2 regions of the Arthrobacter sp. CAN_A6 genome follow, and region 2 is predicted to be linked to the other one. Evidence: riboswitches for the same ligand, from Rfam matches in the RefSeq annotation. Region 2 holds a riboswitch; the other holds the start of a gene.
What was found. A riboswitch is a leader RNA that binds a small molecule or an ion and turns the genes downstream of it on or off. The one in region 2 is predicted to bind cyclic di-AMP.
Positions count from the first base shown of each region.

Region 1 (5,979 bases), on a different contig from region 2:
ACCGTTTTTCAGGCGCCCTCACGACGGGAATCGGCCCAGCTCTCGGCAGCGGCCAGGTAGCGCCGTGCAGCAGTAACTACCGCGTCAGGGTGAGGATTGATCCACGACCGTTCAAGCTCGGAGAGTGCCTGGTCTGCACGACGACGCGATAAAGCCATCGCCACCGAGTCGACGCCACTGGCCTCGCTACCGCGTATCAGGCTCATGCATTTCATTCGTAGTCGGAGGATTCAGGGATCGCTTTGACCGCCAGCCACGGTGCGTGCGAACATCACTGATTGGTTCATTACGCAGCGTCGCGGCGATGATGCCGCCCAGCAGGCTTGCTGGCCCGTCGGTTCCCGAGGAACCCATCCGGAAGGACGGCTGTTTCGAAGAATAATCAAGCACGTTGGTTGGGGCCAGCAGCAGCAACGCCAAGGAACAATCCTCCAGGCCCCACGAACTGATTGGACAAGCCCACCATGCTTAGATCATCCAGCGGACGTCGCGGAGGGTACTTTGCCTCAGCAGCAGTTGCCGCCCTCATCCTCACAGGCTGCGCAACAGAAGCCCCGCCCCAAAGCCAGGAAACGGCGTCACCGCCGACGGTTTCCTCCACGCCCGCGGTCCCAGCCCCTACGCAGACAACTGCGCCGCCCGCACCGAAAACTCCCGTCGCCGCAGCCCCCACCCCGACCCAATCCCCCGTCCTGCCCGAATCAGCCCCCGTTTCCTTCAGCATCCCCTCCATCGGCGCCGGATCAGAACTCCTCAGCCTCGGGCTGCGCGACAACGGCTCACTCGAGGTTCCCCCCGACGGCCCCGGCGCACCCGCGAGCTGGTACAACGACTCCCCCACCCCCGGGGAACGCGGACCAGCTGTCCTGCTCGGCCACGTCAACGCCACCGACGCAGGCCCAGGGGTTTTCGCGGACCTGCGCAGCCTCAAAGCCGGCGACACTATCAACGTCACCCGCAAAGACGGCACCACAGCAACCTTCATCTTCGACCACGGCGAGCAATACCCCAAAGACCAGTTTCCAACCCAAACGGTCTACGGCAACACCGAAGGATCAGAACTACGCCTAATCACCTGCGACGGCTACGACCCCGACACCGGCGAATTCGACGACAACTACGTCGTCTACGCAAAACTAGTCACCTAAAACTGCGAATCCAATAGACGCTGCCGCGGTCAGGGATTGCCTTGTGGAACGGCCAGGCGCACCGGTAGTGGCGGTAGTGGCTGGCTGTGGCTGACTGGTGGTGGTTGGCGCCGGATATGGGTGTGGCACCCACCCCGGGTCGGGTAGGTGCCATCGATTCTTCCGCAGGAGCACCTTCAGGACTTTCCTGCGAAGGTGATCCGGGAAGTCACAGGACAGGCGGGCTCCCATGGGGAGTCGATGCGGTCTGATGTGGCCGTCCGTGAGCTGGCACTGCATTGCCTGCACGCGGTGAAAGCGACGGCGTCCCTGCCCTCGACCGCGCTGCCCGGTCCCTGGTGGGCGTCATTGTGGACTGCCTGACATCGATGTCCACGGATTGGCACTAACAAATACTGCGTTCAGGGATTTTCTCCTGGTTTTGGGCAGAAAAAAGCGGCAGGCGCCCACCGTTCAGGACGCCTGCCGCTTACAGCTTACGGCGGGTTAGCCGTTGACGCGGTAGTAGGAAGGTCCTGATCCGATGTCAGCGCTGTTGATGACAGTCTGGTTGCCGTTGAAGCCGCTGTGGATTGCCTTGCCGTCTCCGATGTAAATGGCGTTGTGCGGAACACCGGCGCCGCCGTCGGCGTAGTAGATGAAGTCGCCTGGCTGGGGGTTCGAGACCGGGGTGGCGAATTCCATCAGACCGGCCGGGGATTCATCCCCGACTCCGCTGATACCGGCGGCCTTCAGCGCCTGCTCACCCAAAACAGTGCAGTCCTGAATGGCACCGAGCTGGGCGTAAGCCGAGGCGAGGATTGCCGCATTGACGCCGCTGGCAGCGGGGGCCGAGGTGGCTACGGGGGTGATGGTGCTGGAGGCGAAGGAAATCCCGGACTGTGCCGGTGCAGCTGCCGGGGCGGGAACGGTGAAGGACACCTGGGTTGCCGGTGCTGCTGCAGGGACCACTGCGGGGCTCACTGCTGCGGGGGCGGCGACGAAGGCGCTACCGGAGACTTTGATTTGCTGTCCCGGGTAGATCACGGATGCGTAGGACAGGTTGTTCTGCGCCAGGACCGTATTCAGTGCCACGCCATAACGAGCAGAGATAGCACCCAAGGTGTCGCCGGCGACGACGGTGTGGGTGCCCGCTGCTGCAGCGGGAGCTGCGGTGACGGGGGCCGGCGCCGGGGCTGCGGCCGTGGTGTCGATGTAAGTGCCGGCCTGGGCTGCTGCTCCTGAAGCGAGCACGAGACCGCCGGTGGCCGCGACGATCATGGCCGGCTTGCCGACGTTTACCGCGTTGGTCTTGGCCGTATAGGCCAGTCCCGCGAGGACGATGGAGTGGATGGGGGTGGCGCGGTGGCGCGCGGAAATGGACGTACGGAACATGTTTTTTGCCTCTCCCAATGCCTGCGGGGTGAGCTGTCGGATTCGGATGGGAGACACCCGGCCGGTTCGCACTCACAACGAGTGAGAACGAAACGACTTAACCCCAAGGACCACTAAGTGGTCCGGTGGAAACGTGGTTCCCCCGTTCCTGCCACCTGGAATGCAGACGGACCCCGGTCAGTGGCAGGACTCGGCATTCTGCCCGGGAGTGTTCCAGCTGGTGCTGAGAACATTCGACGAGAATACCCCTCCGCCGTATAAAATGTCACGTTCAAGTAACAGCACTCACACCAGCACCAGCACCACCACTGAGGGTGCTCGTAAAAACGTCTTAAATCGGGGACCGAAGAGTCATTGGTACCCGGCGTGATGCTCAGGAGGTGGGAATGAACGATGATGGAGAGGTGGGGGAAACCTCTTGCGATCCGTACCCCCGGGGGGTAAATATTTACTCTGTTGAAAGGGGACCACCATGACCACCGAAACAGAAGCCGCGGTTGAGCGGGGCTATACCGCCGACAAGGACGCCTACCTGCGTCGGCTCAAGCGCATCGAGGGTCAGGTGCGCGGTATTGCCCGCATGGTCGATGAGGACCAGTACTGCATCGACATCCTGACCCAGGTCGCCGCCATCAATAAGGCCTTGCACGCGGTGAGTATCGGCCTGCTGCAGGAACACATTCAGCACTGCGTCGTCGGCGCGGCGCACGAAGCCACAGCGACCGGTGATCCGACGGCTGTCGATGGAAAAGTCAAGGAAGCAACCGACGCCATCAGTCGCCTGCTGCGCTAACGCCCACCCGCCCGGCACCGGTACCCCTTCCCTCCCACCCACATCACGTCGAAGGAAATTGCTCATGCAAACCACCATCAAAATCTCCGGTATGACCTGTGGGCACTGCGTTTCCTCCGTTCTGGAGGAACTCTCGGAGGTTCCCGGCGTCGAGAAAGTCGATGTGCAGCTCAATGCCGGCGGGGTATCCACCGCCGACGTCACCGCTGAAACCGAACCCGATCCGGCAGAGCTCCGCAAGGCGGTCGAAACCGCCGGGTACACCGTCGTCGACGCCTAGCCCCAGGATGGCCGGTGCCCGGCCCAGAATCTGATGACTATTTTCTGGTCAATATTTGCTAAGGAGCTTTCCGTATGAGCACCGGCACGACCCTGGACAAGAGCGCCGGTCAGGTCATTGATCTCGACATCGAGGGCATGACCTGTGCGTCCTGTGTGGGACGGGTCGAGCGGAAGCTCGGAAAAATCGAGGGTGTCTAGGCTGCGGTGAACCTGCCCCTGAAATCGGCGAAAGTCACGATCCCGGCCGGGGTGAGCGTCGCACAGATCATTGACACGGTGAACGCCATCGGCTACAAAACAACCCTGAAAACCCCGGCACACCAAGGCTCCGCTCCGGGGAGCCCCACGGGTTCCTCACACCTCACCGGTCCGGATCCTGCGCTGGGCATGCCCGGCATCGGCAGTCCGTCGACGGGCGTGCCGGCTTCGTTAGGGGCAGATACTGTCGCCGAGCAGGAGGATGCAGCAAAAACCTCCGCTGCGGCAAGGAAAATTGCGGGCCTCAAACGCCGCCTGATCATCGCGGCCGGGTTCACGCTCCCGGTCACGATCATTTCGATGCTGCCGGCAGCACAGTTCCCGCACTGGGGATGGGTTGTCTTGGCCTTGTCCCTGCTTGTGGTGACCTGGGCTGCGTGGCCGTCCCACCGGGTCGCGGCGATCAACGCCCGCCACCTATCCTTCACCATGGATACCCTGATCTCGATCGGCGTCGCGGCAGCGCGTGATGTTTGCCGTTTGCACGTTCACCGGACTTGCCGCTGATCGTTCAGAACACGGGCGCTGATGAGCTGGGCCGCTACTAGCGAAGCTTCACGGTGGTTCGGTCGCGCGCCAGGTGCTCGGCCTGAACCAGCTCATGACGGGGCGCAGGCATGACTTGAACAGGGTGGCAACATTGCCTGACCTCGCCGGGACAGCCGATGCCGCAGTCCACGAGGTCTTCCTGCAGGTCGAGCCGCACGACCGCCACGGCATTGGGATCCTCCTTACGCAGGATTTCCAGCCCATTAGCCGGACCTCGGTTGAACCGAGCAGGGTAGAAGCCTGCTTCAGCTCACCTGTGATCGGGCTTCCACCGATATCACCGGCCGCTGCAAGGATAAGCTAAAAAATCTCTAGCTGTCGGACCAAGCTATGGCATGGCTGATGACGAATAAAAGCTGAGGCAATCCGGATACGCCGGCACGGTGTGCCGATGAGCCGGCTACCTCGTTTACACCGGATCCGTGACCCTGAGCACCTAGCGATCGTTATCACCGAACTTTCCCACATCAAAGAGACCTGCAATGCGCCTTTACGCAGCACATTCAATAACGCTAACTGTCCTGCTATCCACGGCCGGGCTGATCCTCGCCGGTCCGGCCCCGGCTTTCGCTGTGGACACTGCCCCCAGCAGTGGCAGTGCGGCGCAGACGATGATGCCAACGGAAGAGTCAATCATTCCCGGACCAGGGCCCTCCCCCACTGAGAACACCGATCCTTCAACACCGGCAACATTGGAGCCCTTTACTCCACCTGTCCTACCGCCGGGCGAGGAGCTGATCCCCGTGCTTCCGGTACCGCCCAACGAACCGGTACCCCTTGCACCCCCCACCGCGCCGCTTACCGAACCAACACCCTCTGCACTCCCGACCGAAACCGATGCTGAATCTAATGAATCTGCGGAACTGGCACCGCCCGACACTGAAGTGGCTGCGAAACCGACACCAGATGCTCAAAACACCGGCAACGCCGACCCCAACGCCACCAACAGGTTTGCTCCTGTTGAAGCCGCCCCAGCGCCCATCGTGAACCCCAAGCGCTCATCTCCACCACCGGCTCCCGCAAACGGAATGACGCCTCCCCTTGCACCACGTGGCACCCTCACCCCGAAACTCGGTACGCCAAACATAAGCCAGATACGTGAACTGGGCTCTGCCGGTAAAACCTCGTCCGCCATCACGCCGCAGCCATTTGCAGAGGGAACCGAAACACCGCCACCAATTTACGCCGCAACACAACCGGCAGACAGTGCCCTTTCCTTACGTCATGTCGTCATCGGCGTATTGAGCATCGTGGCGCTCATGCTTGCCGGCGCCATCGGTGTCGTTGCCCGCCCATACCGCGCGCACCACTAATTCCACTCAACTCACCTGGTAATTGTGAGGAAAACCCAAAACGCCGTCATGTCTGAGTATGTCGGTCAAGGTAGCAACACTGACATCATCGCCCTCGGTGGTGGCATCGTCACGGCAACAGCAGCCGACAGAACCCTTATGGTTCGCCACGAAAATCATTTGGTCTATGTCGCGGTCGTTCTTCTGATGCTCATCGGCTAGGAAATGAACGCTCCGGCCAAGAGCCAAAGAACGACGGCACCGATTACCACTACACCCGCGG
Region 1 is NZ_JADOUV010000032.1:329-6,307, reverse strand. Features, by position in the region: gene IWX75_RS17315 (hypothetical protein) at 9-206, opposite strand; gene IWX75_RS17310 (class F sortase) at 465-1,148, shown strand; gene IWX75_RS17825 (hypothetical protein) at 1,389-1,511, shown strand; gene IWX75_RS17305 (LysM peptidoglycan-binding domain-containing protein) at 1,635-2,522, opposite strand; cyclic di-AMP (ydaO/yuaA leader) riboswitch at 2,527-2,726, opposite strand; gene IWX75_RS17300 (metal-sensitive transcriptional regulator) at 2,995-3,315, shown strand; gene IWX75_RS17295 (heavy-metal-associated domain-containing protein) at 3,380-3,595, shown strand; partial or broken gene IWX75_RS17285 (cation transporter) at 3,670-4,320, shown strand; gene IWX75_RS17280 (hypothetical protein) at 5,148-5,717, shown strand; gene IWX75_RS17275 (hypothetical protein) at 5,766-5,918, shown strand.
Region 1: linked by a shared signal. The riboswitch ahead of IWX75_RS17305 (LysM peptidoglycan-binding domain-containing protein) and the one ahead of IWX75_RS00220 (LysM peptidoglycan-binding domain-containing protein) in region 2 are both predicted to bind cyclic di-AMP.

Region 2 (13,253 bases):
GGAAATCGCCCAGCGCTTCTACGCCCACATGTTCGCTGAACGACCCGAACTGATGGACGGCCTCTTCAACCGGGGGAACCAGGCCGATGGGCGTCAGCAGCAGGCCCTGGCCGGTTCCGTGGCGGCCTTCGCCGGATACCTGATCAACAAACCCGACGAGATGCCTGATCACCTACTGGCCCGCATCTCCCACAAACACGTGTCGCTGGGATTACGCCCGGACCAATACCAGATCGTCCATGACCACCTGATGTGGGCGATCGTCGACGTCCTCGGAGATGCCGTCACGGAAGACGTCGCTGTGGCCTGGGATGAGGTCTACTGGCTGATGGCCAACGTCCTGATCAACCAGGAACGAGCAATGTACGGAGCGCTCAACCTTTCCCCTGACACCATCTGGCGGACCTGGCGCGTCGTCGAGAAAATCCAGGAAACCGACGACGTCGTCACGTTCGTGGTTGAACGCACCGATGAACGCGACGTCAAACCATCCCTACCCGGGCAGTACGTCACCCTGAAGGTGCTCATGCCCGACGGTGTGCACCAGCCGCGCCAGTACAGCCTGACCCGCGCCGACGACGGTCACCACCGCCAGTTCTCGGTCAAACGCGTCCATGGCCTGCCCACCCCCGATGGGGAGGTGTCCAATCTGCTTCACTCGAGCGTGAACGTCGGCGACGAGGTAGTCCTCTCCGTGCCCTCCGGTGACGTCGTCGTGGCGTACACAGACCGGCCGATGGTCTTCGCCAGTGCTGGTATCGGCATCACTCCCATGGCCGGCATGCTTTCCCACCTCGTGCAGTCCGGCTCGCAGCGCAAGGTGATGCTGCTTCATGCCGATAACTCTGCCGACACCTTCGCACTGCGCGGGCAGGTCCAATCCGACCTGGCGAAGCTCCCCGATGCGTCCATGATCACCTGGTTCGTGGAACCCTCGAAGCCGACTCTGGTAGCAGAGGATGAGTTGGTGGGCTTCATGGACGTCAGTACCGTTGATCTTCCGGCCGGCGCGGAATACTACCTGTGCGGCCCCCTGGTCTTCATGCAGGCCGTCCGCAGCGCCCTCATCGCCCGCGGCATACCAGCCAAAGACATCCAGTATGAAGTGTTCGGCCCCGACCTATGGCTCGCCGACTTCCAATAGCTGGACCAACGCAACCAAAAAATCCGTGACCAACCCAGCACGCCGAAGGAACACCGGTCGACGTGGCGGCACCTGAAGGGTCGGAGTTCGGTTGCGCCTGGATGAGGGCAACTTCACCAGTTGATCAGGTTCACCGGTTTATGCAGGGCCTGCGGCAACCTTAACCCACCTCGCGCGTGCGGGGGACACCACGCCAACCCCTGTAGCCGGCTGATGCTTCCGTGACCATAATGTGACAATCGGAGTTAGCGCGGGTTAGCGTTGAAGTTGTGCCGCAGCCCGAGATCAGGGGCGGCATCCTTGGATGGATTGCCTAGCTCTGCCACTATCGCAAGGTCCGTTTGCAACGTACATCTGGCAGGGGCGGGGGAACCATCATCGGGTCCCCTCACAGGGCCCTAGGGGTTAAGCCGCACGTCATTCAGATCAAAAAGATTATTTGGATGACTTCCGGCCGGGTGACTCCCATCCGCATCCGACAGCTCACCCCGCAGGCATTGGGAGAGGTAAGCAACACATGTCCGAAATTTTCCATGCAGCGCGCCACCGCACCACCCCAGCTTTCGCCACCAGGCTGAAATCCGTATCGAAAGCCGTTACTTCCCACGCCGGGGCAGTGGGCCGTCCCGCTGCTGCCCTCGCGGCAGCCTCTGCGCTGATGCTCGGGGTCGGCGCTTCCGCCCAAGCATCTGCCATTGCCGAACCAGCCGCGGCTGCGGCTGCCAGCACTCCCGTGCCGACCCCTGCGGCCAGCGCGGCACCCGAAGCGGTTGCCGGCGCCACGAACCACACGGTCCAGCCCGGTGACACGCTCAATGCGATCGCCAACCAGTATGGAGTGGGCCTGCAGACCGTGTTCTCGCAAAACGGACTGGGCGCCGGCTCGATCATCTACCCGGGAGACAGCATCATCGTCGCGGGGTCCGGCAATGCTCTAGCCCCGGCGGCGTTGACGGCCCCCGCTCCTGTAGCCCCGGCGGCGTTGACGGCCCCGGCCGCGCCGACTGCTGCCGCGTCCACCATGACGCTGGCCAGCTCGGGAGTGACCGAGATCCCGGCGACGTCCACCAACTCAGCCATCCTGGCCTCCGCGCAATCCCAGTTGGGAGCAGGCCAGGACTGCACCATTCTGGGTGAGCAGGCACTGAAGGCCGCCGGTATCGGCGGAGTCGGGGATGAGTCCCCGGCCGGGTTGATGGAATTTGCGACCCCGGTCTCGAATCCTCAGCCGGGTGACTTCATCTACTACCAGGACGGAGGCGCCGGTGTTCCTCACAACGCCGTCTACATCGGAGACGGCAAGGCGATCCACAGCGGATTCAATGGCGGTCAGACCGTCGTGAACAGCGCCGACATCGGTTCAGGGCCTTCCTACTACCGTGTCAATGCCTAAAGCCCGACTCCACAACTGAAAAGCACGATCCCAAAAGTGTCCGGCCGGATAACCTCGGCCGGGCACTTTTTCGTGGAATTGGTTGGGAAGACCGATAAAATGCTTCACCCCTACGTGGACGGCTTGAGCTGTATTCTAGGGACTCCGCCCGTCCACAGGTGGATGAACCATCGCGAATGGTAGCTCTGCGGGCTTTGTTTATGCCACCGCAAATGACTCTGCACATGCACCGCGCTGCGGAATATCGAACGGTCAGTAGGGGTAGTCTCCGAGGGCCGGGGCGTTGACCTTGTCAGTGACAGCCAGAAGGCGAGCCCCACGAAGACCTTACTGGGGGCGAGCGAGCCGGAGAGCAGCACTCAAGGGTGATGTGCCCTCTGCTGATTCCGCGGTCTCAGCGGTCTCCGCGGCGTCGCGGTGATCAAGTTCCTCGGTCACTTCCTCGTCGCGGAATTCCGTTTCCGGATTAGCCTGACCATCGTGCCCGTACTCATGAGATAACTCGCGCTGAATCTTGCTGTTGAGGACCTCCACCTCGGGAAGGTCGAGCGACGTGAGATCCTCGGGAAACGATTCCGACGGTGTGAGTCTGGTGATCATGGGGACGCCTATCGACGGGAAGAGAACATGGTGGAGCCGGGCTCTTTCGGGAACCACGGCCGACCATACCAGCAGGACGGCATCCTGCTCACATCTACCCGGACCCATGTGGAGCCTGAGGCCCTACGAGTCCGGTGGGAGATCACGCACGTTGTTCATAATGTTCACGGTGCTCGATGGTGGTGTGGCGGAAGGGACGGAATTATCACTTCTAAGGGGACGTTAACCAAAGGAGGAAAGAAGGCTCAAGTGAATACAGCACACTGGACAACAAGTCGTCTGCTCAGTACCGCCGCTCGATTGAACGATCATCACCAAAACCTGCGCCTGACGGACTTGGGAATTACCCATGCAGGTGCGATCACGTTGAGAGCCCTGTCATATAGTGGCCCGATCAGCCAAGGGCGTCTCGCCCTCCTAGTCCATGTTCAGGCTCAGACTATGGGAAAGGTCCTTGAGAAGCTCGAACTCAAAGGGCTGGTGCTCAGGGCCCGAGACACGTGGGACGGGCGTGCGGTACGCACCCGCATCACCTCTCAGGGAAACACCATTTTACGGCGCATGGATCAAATAACTGAAGCCCCGACGGGCTCCGTCGGGCCTTCCGACCGCGAGCTACGGGACGCACTGATCACCATCATCACTACCCTCAAAGCCACCTCAGCCTGAACAGGCACCACGACGGCTGCCGTGCTGGCCGTATCGTGCCCTTGACCGGCGGACGCAACAGCCGCCGCCCGTCTGCATTGCCTGCATTGTTTTCTCAGCTATCAGTGTGAGACTCGGTTTATGTCACTCCACCACCGGTACAGTCAGGAACCCGCCCTGCGGCGGGACGAGCTGCATCAATTGGAAGAAGTCAGGGAATCCCTTGCAGCGGATGTCATCAAAATCCTCTCTGCCGTGACGAGAACAACAAGCGACGTCCCGGACACTCGCTCCGGGGGGCACCTCGGCTCCGGTCCAAGCGACAAGCAAACCCTCCTATATGCGGCGATCGTCGACCTTGAGACGCTGGATAAACGCCTCCATCATGCGCGGTATAAAGCCTTGGTCGGCGCCAGTGCCGCCGCCTAGCGCCTCCAAGGGAGTCCACTCCAACCTCTACACCGCGATCGTGCTCTGGCCCGTTGCGGAAGTTAACGTCATCAAGTCAATGGTGTATCAGAGGTTGCGCAGCGCGATCGGGCTGAGTGTGGCATCGAAGTTGATTTCGTGGTCTCGTACAGTCTATCGAGGCATACATGGGTGTCTCCATGCCTGGGGGCCGCCCATTCGACAAGCCGCGCAATAGCTCGAGCGTTGTAGCCGATGTGCGCGGCGACGTGGCGGCGGGTTCAGCCCGGCAGCAGGGAGTCACCGTCGAGTTCCGCGTTGCTGAGCTCGTTGAGCTTCCGGGGCGAAAAACGCCGTGCCGCGCCGCGCGTCCAGGAGGGCCTGAAGGACTTCCGGATCGGTCGTCTGGTCGTGGCGGGTGACCATCAGGCTTCCTTGACCACGCGGTTCTTCAGCTGGCCTAGGCCTTCGATACTGGTCACCAGGAGCTCGCCTTCCTGCAGGTACCGCTTCGGTTCCTGAGCGTGGCCCACGCCTCCCGGGGTTCCGGTGGCGATGACGTCGCCGGGGTTCAGCGTGATGATGGTAGAGATGTACGAAACCAGGAACTCTGGGGTGAAGACTACGTCGCCGGTGGGGGTCTGCTGCTGAATTTCACCGTCGATCTCAGAGGTCATGAGCGGGCCTGCGCTGAATTCATCCTTCGTTACGAGGGCTGGCCCGAACGGGGTGCTGTTTTCCCAAGTCTTTCCCTGGAGCCACTGAAGGGTGCGGAACTGGTAGTCTCGCATGCTGACATCGTTGAGCACCGCGTAACCGGCAATGTGGTCGGAGGCGTCAGCTTCGCTGATGCGACGGCCTTTTCTGCCGATGACCACTGCCAGTTCAGCTTCCCAGTCCACCTTGTGGGACTCCTGGGGAAGGGTCAAATCATCGTTGGGGCCGATCAAGGACTCCGCGTATTTCGCGAAGAGGGTGGGATGCTCGGGGAACTCACGCCCCATTTCCTCGATGTGGTTGCGGTAGTTATGGCCCACGCAGATGATTTTTCCCGGGGAAGGGACGACGGCGGCGAGGTCAGCACCATCGAAGGCATGCGTTGCTCCGTTGGCTGCTTTGGCGGTGGTTTCCCAGTCCGCTGCGCGGAGCAGCTCTCCGACATCGGCGAAACCGTCAATCTCGGTCAGGGTGCCGCCGTCCAGGCGGACCGCCTTGGTGACGGAATTGTCGCCGGAGCCGAGGCGGAGGGTCAAAAGTTTCATTTGGTGCGTCCTTCGACGTAGGTGCGGTCAAACTTCAACCGTTCGAGAATGGGGGCATCGCTGAAGCGGAAGAGGTCGAACTCAGTGTCGGCGTGCAGGGATCAGGCAGCCCAGGATGGCACGACGAACAGGTCGCCTTTTTCCAGTGTTGTGGTCTCGCCGTTGAGGATGGCAGTGCCGCGGTCTTCGAAGACCTGCCACACGCTCGAGCCGACTTCATGGAGGCTTTCGGTGAAGGCGCCTGCACTGAGCCGGTGGGATTCGGCGCGGATGGTGGGCCTGACGTCCACGTCTGTGGTGGGCTGTACCAGACGGCCGCGTGGTCCTGGCTGACGGCGGTGGCGGGGTGGCTCTCGTCTTTGAGCAGGAGCTGCTCCCAGAGCGCCACGTCGGTGTGTTCTCACCGCTAGGCGGAAATGGGGGAGTTGGTGGCGTCATTAAGCATAGAGAGCGGGCGCAGTCCCGGGTCCGCCCAGAGCCGCTCGGATCGGGAGATATTCGGGGTCGCCTCATCAAGGACGCGTTCGGTACCGAATTCGAGGAAGCCGACATTCTCACAGTGCACAAGCCTGGTGGCAACAGCATCCACAGAGGCAACAGGGCCTCTGTGGATGCTTATCACGTTGCCCAACACGTCCTCGGAGGGACCAAAACCGTGGTTCCGAAAGCCAAAGACGAATCCGTCGGGTGGCTGTCCTGCGGAGTGTTCCCTCGTGGCCCAATTAGACGGGTGCCAATCCGACCGTTTTGCCGCCGCAGATGTAGAGTGTTTGGCCGGTGACGAAACCTGCGCGTTTGTCCAGAAAATAGGAGGCGGCCAGTGCGATGTCGTCCGGTTCCCCCATCCTCTTGACGGGGATCGACTCGATGATGGCCTTGGTCTGCGGGGCCCCTGGCGGGTTGGCCTGCTCGAACATGGCAGTGCGGATTGGTCCGGGTGCCAAGGCGTTCGCTGTGATGCCGTCAGCGGCGAGTTCCAACGCCAATGTGCGGGTCAATCCGATGAGTCCTGCTTTGGCTGACCCGTAGGCCGATCTCCCTTCCTTGCCGAGGGCGGCGCGAGACGCAATATTGACGATTCTCCCAAATCGCTCTTCCTGCATTCCTGGAAGTAGGCGCTGGATGCACTGTACGGCGCTGCGCAAGTTGATTTGGTGGGTTTTTTCCCAGTCTTCGAGTTTCAGATCCGCCAGGCGGGAGGGTCGAATGTATCCGACGTTATTGACCAAGCGCGTAATGGGACCCCTGCGGAGCACTTGCTCCAAAGCGGAGTTCGTCTCGTCAAGGGAGGACAGGTCGGCGTGGACTGCATCGGATCCTATGAGGTCGATGATTTCGACCTCATAGCCGTCGGCTAAGCTTTGGCGGGCAATGGCAGCTCCGATGCCGGATGATCCACCTGTGATTAGAATGCGTTGTTTCATTTGGTTACTCCGCAACTGCGTGGGCGGCAGGTAGGTGGTCCACGAATTTTGCCTTCACTTGATGTCCATGATCGACAACGTATTCTTCCGGCCGAAAAGAGCCGTTTTCTCGGCGGAATTCGGTCATGAAGTCTGGCCATATCGTGGTCAGGCGGTTGTTGCTGTCCACGTACCAGGATTTGCAGCCGCCTGACATCCAGACCGTGCCTTCGCTCCTATCGGCGATCGATTGAACATAACGTTCTTCTGCCGCCTTCGGAACGTCCAGAGCTCGGATATTGTTGGCAGAGACGTACTTAACGGCTTCCAGGATGTACTGGGCCTGAGTTTCGACCATGTAGATGATGGAACCTGCACCGAGTCCGGTGTTTGGTCCGAGCATGACGAAGAGATTGGGAAATCCCGATACCGTCGTGCAGGCATAGGCCTGTTCACCGTTCTTCCAGTGATCTCTCAGCGACTCACCATCGCGTCCAAAAATGCGGTAGGCGATCGGAAGGTCACCGGCTCTGAATCCGGTGCTGAGAACGAGAATATCCAAGGGAACCTCCCGGCCATCGCTGAGGACTAGACCGTCTGCTGTCACCTCCTGAATAGCGTTCGTTTCCAGTACAACATTGTGTCGTTGGAGCGCGGGGTAGTAATCGTTTGAGATGAGAATTCTCTTGCACCCGATTTCATAGTCGGGTGTGACCTTGGCCATGATTCCCGGGTCGGTGACCTGTTTTTCGCGGTGGCGATCCGCCATCGATCGGATCTGCGCTAGGAAATCAGGGACGAGGCGTCGCTGGGGAAAGCGGGATTCGTTCCACCAAAAAAGCTCATCCCGAAGTTCCTGGGCCTTACTAGGTATTTTCTGGAACATTTGCTTTTCCACCGCCGAGTATTCTCGGTCGAGGCGGGGGATGATGTAAGGGGCGGATCGTTGAAAAACTGTCAACGCGGTCACTTCTGGGGCGATCGCCGGAACGATCTGTATTGCTGAGGCTCCCGTGCCCAGGACACCCACGCGTTTGCCTTCCATGCTCACCGAATGGTCCCAGCGTGCCGAGTGGAAGATTTTTCCCCGGAACTGGTCCAGGCCAGGCAAGTCAGGAACTTTCGGGTCGGATAAATGGCCCGAGGCAGTCACGAGCATCCTGCAGGTGTATTTCTTGCTGCCGGCAGTGACGGTCCACGTTGATGACTCAACGTCCCACGTAGCCTCAGTGACTTCGTGGTTGAACCGCATGTGGCTGCGTAGGCCCTCTTCATCAGTGATCTTTCGGAGGTACGCCAATATCTCTGTCTGACCGGCATAAACACGAGACCAGTCAGGATTTGGGCGGAAAGAGAAGGAATACAGGTGTGATTGAATGTCGCAGGCCGCTCCTGGGTAGGTATTATCACGCCAGGTGCCTCCGATGTCTTCTGCGCGCTCCAGCATCAGAAAGTCATTGAAGTTCTCTCGCTTAAGACGGGTTCCTAGGGCCAAACCTGAAAAACCAGTCCCAATGATGATGACGTCAATGTGGTCTGTGGGTGTAACGGTCACGTCAATGTCCTTCGAGGGGTTGGTGCCGGGGTGGCGAGGTGATTAGGCATGGATTGGAGGCAGTACGCCACCGTCGAGGTGACGGGCGCTGGCGGAAGCGAAGTCGTGGATACGCTTGAAGACTTCAGCCGGGCGTTCGTGCATGACGGAGTGCCCCGCACTGATGTCGGTAAAAGTCGCGTCCGGGATGGCGGCGTATAAAGCGTAGGAATGTGCAATGGGCGCCATGCGATCCTCGGTGCACCCGATCACGAGCGTCCGGGCAGAAATTTCCGGAACGATGTCCGTAAGGTCAACAGTCCTGTTGGCCGCCATCTTCGCGCTTCGGTCGGGGCCGTTCTGGATTTGGTGTGCAAGCCCGTCAATTTCCGACCCTGTCTTGGAAGTCAAGAATCGGTGGCTGAATGATGTTAGAACAGTAAATTCGCCAAGGAGATCGGGGGCCTGATCGCGCAGCTTGAACCACAGGTCGTTCCTCAATAATTGATGTTGATCCGTGGTCAACCATCCCGCCACGAGCACCAGATTGCTGACGATGTCGGGTGCCGATGAGGTGAGGGTTGCGGCTACTACCGCTCCTAATGAGTAACCCACCACTGTCACAGGCGTCGATGTGGTGACATCGATTACCGCCTGAACCTGCTCAACGTAGTCAGAGATGCTGGTTTGTTCTCCATGTAAATCGACGAGATCCAGAGTCACCACCTTGTACTTGAACGACAGCATCGGCATGAGGGCCCAGAAGCTGCCGTATGCGGATCCCCCCGTTCCGTGAATGAGAACGATCGTTTCATTACGGCCATCAACCGGTCCGGATTCGTAGTACGTGACCTCGGTGCCTGCAACCGTGGTTGTTCCTTGCATGAAATCTGACTGAAAACCCATGTCTATGCCCACCTGACGAGAAGAAGATGAACGTCCACTCATAACGGAGTGAACTATCAATTCATGACTGTAATTTCTATCACGGATGTCCGGCACTGTGAAGGGGGTGGCATCTGCTCCTGGTACCCGAAGGGCGGAGCAGACCATGAAAAGAGATACTCCAGCACGGAAAGAGAGGTTTTCAGTCGGAGATCAGCAGAGGGTCGAGCTGAGCGTGCAGTCGTGCTTTCACTCGATTCCAGATGGTCTCGGGGGGGAGTCCCCTGGTAGGGGTCCGGTCGATTTCGTGCATGTAGATCGCGTGGCAATTTTGCGCCACGAGCCCCGGATCGACCTTGTCGGTGAGCACCTTAAGGGCTTGCCCGTCCGCGAGAATGGAACTTGTGAGTCGGATGGAGCGGTCGCCTTGAGCAATATTTCTGCCTCGGCTCAGGTTCTGTCGGTCGAAGCCGGCCCGGAGATAGATGGCGGCATTTTCGGGGTTTTCCAGATAGAACTCGCAGCGAATGTTGTAGGCGTCAAGAACCCGGTTAAGGTGATGCAGCCCTGATTCGCGGGCCGGGACGGGGTTGGCAGCCACCATCGCGTCCCCTTGTTCAATGCGGGATAGAAGTTCGTCCATTCGGTTTCCGTAGACCATGAAGAGTAGTTCGTACTTGGATCCGATGTACCGGAATAGTGTGGCTTCTCCGATGCCTGCTTGTTCAGCAACCTCCTTGGTGGTGACCTCATTGATACTCCTGTTCTGAAGCAGCGTCTCGGCTGCTCGTTGAATTCGCAGCGCGCGGTCTTTCTTCGAAGCTGCGCGAAGGTTCAGAGGCTGGGTCATGGTTGTAAGTCTCTCAGTGAAGTGCGGTCGATGGAGTACGTGCGGGAGTGCCAACGGACTACAGGGTGCCGCAGGCTGCAGAATCGTAGCAGGCATGCGTATGGTTCGGACGGGCCGATCGTGAAACTAGGAGAGCAGCGAACTTGCATTCCCTCGTAAGAGAGACGCCAGATTCTGAATGTGACTTGACACACAACCCGGAACCTCCGTAGTCTCGCAGCACCGAAAGGTGATAGTCCACTATCGAAATAGCTCGCCGTCAATTCCAAGACCCCCGAGAAGGATCCATCATGACTACACGCTTCCCACGCACCTTGGCCTCGTTCGCAGTAGTAACGGGTTTCGGTCTTTCTGTGGCCGCCTGCGGTCAGAGCGGATCCACGACTGGAACCAGTGATGAGTATCCGTCGGAGCCGATCACATTCCTCGTCCCTTACGAAGCTGGCGGTCCCACCGATGTCACCGCGCGGGCGCTGGCCCCGTGCCTGGGCGACGAACTCGGACAGCCCGTGGTGGCTGAGAACGTGCCGGGCGGCTCGGGCGCAGTAGGCCTGCAGAGGATGATTGGGGAAGACGCCGACGGGCATACCTTGGCCATTGTCTCGACCGGAATGGTCGTGCTGACGCCATTGGTCAATAAGCTCGAGTACAGCAAGGAGGACATTACTCCCATTGGCGTCATCTCCCGAGTCCCCATGAACCTCGTCGTCGGGGAGGACTCGGAGTTTCAAACAGTTGAGGATTTCATCGCCGCCGCGGAGGAGAACCCCGGGCAGCTGAACGTGGGCGTATCGGGATCTTCTACCCCCCAAGCCATCGAACTCCAGCGCCTCGAAGACGAGCACGGAGTGGATCTCACCGTTGTGCCCTTCGAGGGCAGCGCTGGCGCCACTACTGCTGTGTTGGGAGGACATGCGGACGCGGCATTCATCAACGATGCCCCCGAGGTCTCCGAACGCATTGAAGACGGCTCGTTCCGCGTCCTGCTCACCTCGGGCGAAGAGCGCCAGGAGCACATCCCCGACACTCCGACCTTTGTCGATCTCGGTTACGAGGATCTGACTCTTGCAGTAACTACCTATGGCCTGGCCGGTCCTGCCGGCCTGCCGGAAGATGTTGTCTCGAAGGCCAGTGACGCTCTGGACACGTGCCTTCAGGACGAGCAGACAGCCCAAGCCATTGGGGAACGTTTTGTGCCGGAGACCTATGGGACCGCCGAGGATCTCCAGCGGTATCTGGACGAAGGTGCCGAGGTTTACCCGGCCATCGTTGGTAGCTAGTCCCAGTGGTCAAAATACCCGAGGTTGTCAATAAGGATTCAAGCTCGGCGCTGGATCCGCTTTCGGAAGCGCCTGCTCAGACGCCTGGTATGTGGGCTCGTTGGATCCCAGTTGTTGCCGTCCTTGCGATTAGCGCGATCGCGCTCAACTTGACGCTAAGAATGCCAATCGGCACACCGAGTACTCCAGGGCCAGGTCTGTGGCCGTTGACGGTCTCACTCGTCCTGGTGCTCGTTGCTATCTTGCTGGTTGTGTCGAGGGATCATTCAGGGCAGGAGATGTGGACCCGCGGCGCACGCACGGTCATCGGAGCCATAGTGAGTCTAGTGGTCTTCATCGTGCTTTTTCCCCTGATCGGATTCACCGTTCCTGCCATGGTCATGTCGCTTTTGTGGCTGAAGGCCTTCGGTCGGGAGCGATGGTTAACCACCGCTTTGATCGCCGTAATTACACCGATCATCTTGTATTTGCTCTTCGACCAAGTCCTCGGCGTGAGGCTTCCGCCAGATTTGTTGATGTCGACGATTTTGGGAGTGTAAATGGAATCAATCAACGACCTGGCCCTGGGTTTCGGGGTAGCCTTCGAGCCGACGAACCTTTTGTACGTTTTCCTCGGTGTAGTCATCGGGACGGCAATCGGCGTATTGCCCGGGTTGGGGCCTACAGCAACGATCGCACTGTTGCTACCTTTGACCTTTTCGCTCGATCCTGCCACTGCCATCATCATGCTGGCAGGGATTTACTATGGGTCGATGTATGGAGGAACAATTACCTCCGTGCTCCTGCGGTTGCCAGGAGAGGCCGCGTCAGTCGTCACGACCTTCGACGGTTATCAAATGGCACGTCAAGGGCGAGCAGGCCCTGCACTGGGCATCGCTGCCGTTGGGTCGTTTATCGGTGGTACCGTCTCCATTTTCGGACTGGTCTTCCTGGCTCCGGTGCTGGCCGATGTTGCGGTCGCATTTGGGCCAACAGCATACGTTGCACTAATGGTTTTGGGACTGTTCCTGATCACCTCACTAGGGACAGGATCGACATTGAAGGCCCTCGCCATGGCAGCACTTGGGTTGTTCCTCGCCGCCGTGGGACAGGACCCTGTAACAGGTACTCCTCGATTCACCTTCGGGAGCAGCAATTTGCTGGACGGCTTGGACTTCGTGGCTGTGGCAATGGGGCTCTTCGGTCTCGGCGAAATCCTCCACAACCTCGAACAGAGCGAAACCGCTCAGACGATCAAGACGAAAATTCGGCATATCTGGCCCACCCGCGCTGATTTCACCAAGGCGTCCGGGGCTATTACCCGCGGTTCTTTCCTAGGGTTTATCATCGGCATCCTCCCCGGCGGGGGCGGTGTCATTTCATCCCTTGCATCGTACGGACTTGAAAAGCGCGTTTCCAAGAACCCCAGCGAGTTCGGTCGAGGTGCAATTGCAGGAGTCGCCGGGCCCGAGACGGCCAACAACGCCTCATCTACTTCGGCGTTTATCCCCTTGCTGGTCCTCGGACTCCCCTCGAATGCGGTCTTGGCACTGCTCTTCGGTGCGCTTCTGTTGCATGGCATTACTCCCGGGCCTCGATTGATTACCCAGCAACCCGAGCTTTTCTGGGGTGTCATTGCATCGATGTTCATCGGAAATCTGATGCTTCTAATCCTGAACATCCCACTGGTAGGCATCTTCGTTCAGCTACTCCGGGTACGCCCCGTGATCCTAGTGACCTTGTCCATTCTGGTCGTCTTCGTAGGCGTGTTCTCAATCAGTAACGACCCATTCGACATGTGGGTCGTTCTGGTTTTCGGGATCCTCGGGTGGTTGATGAAAAAAACCGGGTTCGACGCCGGACCTCT
Region 2 is NZ_JADOUV010000001.1:30,651-43,903, reverse strand. Features, by position in the region: gene IWX75_RS00225 (globin domain-containing protein) at 1-1,144, shown strand, start outside; cyclic di-AMP (ydaO/yuaA leader) riboswitch at 1,477-1,655, shown strand; gene IWX75_RS00220 (LysM peptidoglycan-binding domain-containing protein) at 1,662-2,537, shown strand; gene IWX75_RS00215 (hypothetical protein) at 2,865-3,137, opposite strand; gene IWX75_RS00210 (MarR family winged helix-turn-helix transcriptional regulator) at 3,165-3,806, shown strand; gene IWX75_RS00205 (hypothetical protein) at 3,927-4,214, shown strand; partial or broken gene IWX75_RS17520 (maleylpyruvate isomerase N-terminal domain-containing protein) at 4,305-4,619, opposite strand; gene IWX75_RS00200 (fumarylacetoacetate hydrolase family protein) at 4,619-5,455, opposite strand; gene IWX75_RS17845 (hypothetical protein) at 5,557-5,745, opposite strand; gene IWX75_RS00190 (SDR family NAD(P)-dependent oxidoreductase) at 6,178-6,879, opposite strand; gene IWX75_RS00185 (flavin-containing monooxygenase) at 6,884-8,413, opposite strand; gene IWX75_RS00180 (alpha/beta fold hydrolase) at 8,456-9,298, opposite strand; gene IWX75_RS00175 (TetR/AcrR family transcriptional regulator) at 9,480-10,127, opposite strand; gene IWX75_RS00170 (tripartite tricarboxylate transporter substrate binding protein) at 10,418-11,407, shown strand; gene IWX75_RS00165 (tripartite tricarboxylate transporter TctB family protein) at 11,413-11,946, shown strand; gene IWX75_RS00160 (tripartite tricarboxylate transporter permease) at 11,947-13,253, shown strand, end outside.